DNA from 2 places in the Salinicoccus sesuvii genome. Region 1 is predicted to be linked to the other one. Evidence: riboswitches for the same ligand, from Rfam matches in the RefSeq annotation. Region 1 holds a riboswitch; the other holds the start of a gene.
What was found. Region 1 has a riboswitch for lysine ahead of ACFOJ8_RS04195 (aspartate kinase). Riboswitches for the same ligand answer to the same signal wherever they lie in the genome.
Positions count from the first base shown of each region.

Region 2: it holds a riboswitch for lysine, as region 1 does, so the genes downstream of both, ACFOJ8_RS09100 (Na+/H+ antiporter NhaC family protein) here and ACFOJ8_RS04195 (aspartate kinase) in region 1, are expected to answer to the same signal.

Region 1 is NZ_JBHRWV010000002.1:303,749-306,234, reverse strand. Features, by position in the region: gene ACFOJ8_RS04195 (aspartate kinase) at 1-1,130, opposite strand, end outside; lysine riboswitch at 1,206-1,385, opposite strand; gene ACFOJ8_RS04190 (ABC-F family ATP-binding cassette domain-containing protein) at 1,469-2,486, opposite strand, start outside.
Region 2 is NZ_JBHRWV010000008.1:57,608-60,093, reverse strand. Features, by position in the region: gene ACFOJ8_RS09105 (bifunctional metallophosphatase/5'-nucleotidase) at 1-629, shown strand, start outside; lysine riboswitch at 677-839, shown strand; gene ACFOJ8_RS09100 (Na+/H+ antiporter NhaC family protein) at 925-2,486, shown strand, end outside.

The DNA of each region.
Region 1 (2,486 bases):
CTGATTTCAGAAGTCGTTGTCTGATAAAACTTAATTCCTGCACCTTCAAGAGCCATAAATGCTTTCGAAGCAACCCCGGTCATATCCCGCATTCCTGAACCGATAATAGATACTTTTGATCGGGTAGTTCTTGCGTCGAGCATCATTTCAGGATGCATGCGACCGACGGTTTCGAAGATGTCATCGAGACGGTACGAATCGTTGCCTTTCACTGTAAAGGACAGCTGAAATCCCTCACTATTAACGACCTGCGAAATCATGTCGATGTTGATGTCATGTGTCTCAAACCGCTTGAAAAGATCAAAGATGAGAGTCGACTCCTTCTTTGGTTCATAGAGGGTAACATGGATGATATCACTATCAAGTGCTGCCCCCGTAACGGCTTTTCTCTCAAGTATTTGCGTGTCCTGCATAATCCATGTTCCTCTCTCTTCAGATAATGTGCGCCCAAGATATATCGGGATAGAATGATTTTTTGCGATTTCTATACATCTTGTTTCAAGAACGCCGGCGCCGAGTGCACTCATCTCCATCATTTCATCGTATGTGATCTCATGGATTCTTGAGGCAGTGCTATAGACTCTTGGATCGATAGTGTAAACCCCGTCCACATCCGTATATATCTCGCACGGCATACTGCAACGTGCTGCAATGGCTACCGCCGTCGTATCGGATCCGCCGCGGCCAAGTGTCGTAATCTCAAAATCATCATTGATACCTTGAAAACCTGCAATAACGATGACGTCATAATCTTCAAGCGTAACTTTCAACCGTTCTTCATCGATATCTGCGATCTTACTTTTCATATGACCACCGAACGTTTTTATTCCTGCTTGATATCCTGTCATGGCTTTCGTACGGACACCAAGGTCCTCAAGTACAATCGAAAGGTAGGAAATCGTCTGCTGCTCACCGGTAGTGAGTAGCAGTGCCACATGATCCTCCTTTGGAGCAGAGGATAGCTGACCCGCGTTCTGGAGCAGCTCATCCGTTGTACCTCCCATCGCACTGACAACAACAATCAATTTCTCACCTTGTGAGACTCTCGAATGCAGTTCCCCCGCGATACTTCTTATCTTGTCAAAATTACCTACAGATGTGCCACCAAACTTCAATACACTTGTTTCCATACGACCTCCTGTTAGGGAAGTACTCACTTAAACTAAAAAAAACAAGCCCGGAATGCCGGACTTGTTATATCTATACACAAGTGATGCACTCCATTATTTTGTGAAAATAATGACAGATCTGTAGCTCTTAACCTTCAGATCCAATAACGGGCCGCTGCAACGGCCAGTCATTTCGGCATCTCACCCTTTTACACACTTAAAGCTCGCAGGCTTTGATAAGTGGTTACTATTGATTGATGCGCCTCATCCAACTGATTATTAAATTTTATAATCGTAATTATACATACATCACTCGTGCATGTAAACTACTTTTTTAAAAACATGAAATTGCCTCACAATTATGACTTAATGAGCCCTTTATCCTTCAAGTACTCTTCGTACGTTGATTCTTTTACAATAGCACCGGTTTTTTCTAGTTCCAATACCTTGTTTGCGATGGTATTGATAAACTCGAAGTCATGGGAAGCAAAGATAATGGATCCCTTGAATTTCTTCAGTCCTTCGTTGACAGAAGTGATGCTCTCGAGATCCAAGTGGTTTGTCGGCTCATCCAAGATGAGCACATTTGATTTCGACAACATCATTTTCGATAGCATCGCTCTTACCTTCTCACCACCGGATAGAACATTTGCTTTCTTTTTAGCTTCCTCGCCACTGAAAAGCATGCGGCCGAGAAATCCTCTAAGGAAAGTCTCTGTCTGTTCTTCAGGAGGGGCGTACTGGCGCAACCAGTCGACTAGGTCTGTATTCACACCCTCGAAGAATTCGGAATTGTCCTTCGGGAGATAAGTGTGACTTGTCGTTACGCCCCATTTGACTTCTCCTTCATCTGGTGTAATCTCTCCGGCAAGAATACGCAGAAGGGTAGTACGCGCGATTTCGGAGTAGCTGATCAGTACTGTTTTATCGTATGGATCCAGCGTGAAATTCACGTTATCCAGGACCTTTTGACCATCAACCGTATGGGAGAGATTTTTGACTTGTAGTAGATCATTACCAATCTCACGCTCAGGTGTGAAGTGAACAAATGGATATTTCCTTGATGATGGTTTGATATCGTCAAGTTCTATCTTTTCAAGGGTTTTCTTACGGCTGGTCGCCTGTTTCGATTTCGATGCATTCGCACTAAAACGTGCGACGAAATCTTTCAGTTCCTTGATTTTCTCTTCCTTCTTCTTATTCTGTTCCTGCGCCATCTGCTGGGCAAGTTGGCTGGACTGGTACCAGAAGTCGTAGTTGCCGACGTAGACCTGGATCTTGCTAAAGTCAAGGTCTGCAATGTGGGTACATACGTTATTCAAGAAGTGACGGTCGTGAGAGACGACAATGACGGTATTGTTGAAATTCATCAAAAAT
Region 2 (2,486 bases), on a different contig from region 1:
GAAAGAAACTTATCGGCAAACGTGCCCGACTTTATGATACCGATCTGCTTACAAGCAGTGACGATCACTATTACGAAATTGGACGCGACATGTTGTCGACCGTAATCAAAGATTCCGCTGCACCGATAGAACGCAGGCTATATTCAACGAGTCACTTTATTACTTCACTCGCTCGTATGGTCCGTCTATTTACAGACAGCGACGTAAGTCTAATCCATACTGGCCTTATCGTAAAACCGTTTGAGGGCGGGGCACTGACAGACTATGATCTTCACAAAGTACTTCCCCATGCCATCAATACAGTCCAGATTGAGCTGACGGGGCGTGAATTGAAAGAAGTATTCAATCAGGCCTCAAAGCATGAGTTCAAAGACGAGATTATAAGAGGGCTCGGTTTCAGGGGCGATATATTCGGTTGCTTTGTTGCCGAGAATATCGGTTACGTCCAATCCGAACGCGAATATTATGTTAATGGTGAAGTGATTGAGGACCGAAAGCATTATACCCTCGGCACACTCGACATGTATACATTCGGCAGGATATTCCCGCAATTTAGATATTCAAAGAAGATATACAAAATGCCCGAATTCCTAAGAGACATCGTCAAGATTTACGGTTCCGAATTGTAGTTGAAAAACACACAATATGTGCTATAATATGCTGTAACAATTGAAGAATAAAAGGTAGAGGTCGCAACGGCCATGAGTACACGAGGGAGCAGGCATGCTTTGAAATCGTGGAAAGGAGCAGTTGCCGAAGAATGCACCCGGCGGGGTGTTTTTCTGGGGTCAGGTCGAATAGGCTTGGCACTGTCATTGCGATGATGCGCTACAAACTAGTGAGAGACGTCACGGTGGCTGATTCTGTAATGCTGCTGTGATGTCTTTTTTGTGGTTCAAATAAGTTTTAGGAGGTTACAAATATATGGAAAGCATACTCAACTGGGAGTACAACTCCCTCATTCCACCACTGCTTACCCTGCTTTTGGTGATACTGACACGTAAAGTAGGCATCAGTCTAGGTGTCGGTATTGTTACTTCAGCATTTGTCGTTGCAGGGGCCGCAATTTTAGAAACCCTTCAGATAATTTGGGGTAGCTTCGCTATGATTTTTGTTGATGATGGTGCCATCAATACATGGAACGCCTTCATCCTTATCTTTTTAAGTTTGCTTGGCATTATGACAGCCTTCATTAATATGTCGGGCGGTGCCAGAGCATTTACCGGATGGGCACTGACAAAAGTAAAGTCACGCAGGGGGGCAAATCTAACAACAGCCCTGCTTGGTATCATTGTCTTTATCGACGACTATTTTAGTGCACTGATTGTCGGCCAAGTGGCTAAGCCACTGACTGACAAATACAACGTTTCCAGGGCCAAACTGGCTTATCTGATTGATACGACCGCTTCGCCGGTCTCCGTCATTGCCCCGATATCCAGCTGGGGTGCTGGTATCATGGGTCTTGTGGCGCCATTGCTTGCAGCAGCTGGTCTCGTTGCAATCACGCCGTTTCAAGCTTTCGTCTATATGATTCCAATGAATTTCTATGTACTGACCGCGATTGCTATGATGTTCATTGTCATCGTCACCCGATTTGATATCGGACCGATGCGCAAACATGAAACGTTGGCCCTCAATGAAGGGCAACTTGTTGAAAACCCACGGGAAGCTCCGGGAGAGACCGATGAAGCACTCCCAGTACATCCGGACGGCTCAGCGAAAGCACTGATCATTCCAATACTTGGACTTGCAATCACTGTCGTCATTTCAATGTTTGTAACAGGGGCAATCACCGGTGAGTCCATGAATATTTTCAGTATTTTCGAGAATACGCTAGTTACACATTCGCTCGTCATCGGGGGTGTTGTCGGACTAGCGCTGAGCTTGTTCTATTTCTTCAAGGACACTCGTCATGATAAAGACTTCGGCAAGAGTGAAATTTGGCTCGGTGTTAAGACTGGTTTCAAGGCGATGTTCCCAGCCATCCTTGTATTGACACTGGCGTGGATGATCGGTGATCTGATCGGTCAGCTTGGTACGGGGGAACTTCTCGGCGATATAGTCGAACGTTCCAACTTACCGGTCGGTGTACTGCTTGCTGTCGTCTTTGCTGTAGCTTGTATAATGGCTTTGGCCACAGGGACGAGTTGGGGATCTTTCGGTATATTGATTCCAATCACTGGTGAAATCATGATTTCACTTGGAGAAACAGATCTACTGCTACCAAGTATCGCTGCTGTGCTCGCTGGTGCGGTATTCGGTGATCACTGTTCGCCGATATCCGATTCCACAATTCTGTCCTCAACTGGTGCAGGGTGTAATCATATTGTGCACGTTATGACACAGCTCCCTTATGCAGTCGGGTCTGCGATAATCGCACTGATCGGCTATTTGGTTCTTGGACTGACATCGAGTCTCCTGTTATCACTCGGTGTACTTCTGGTATTAATCATACTTGTCTTCGTTGTAGCGAAGGTCATTTATAC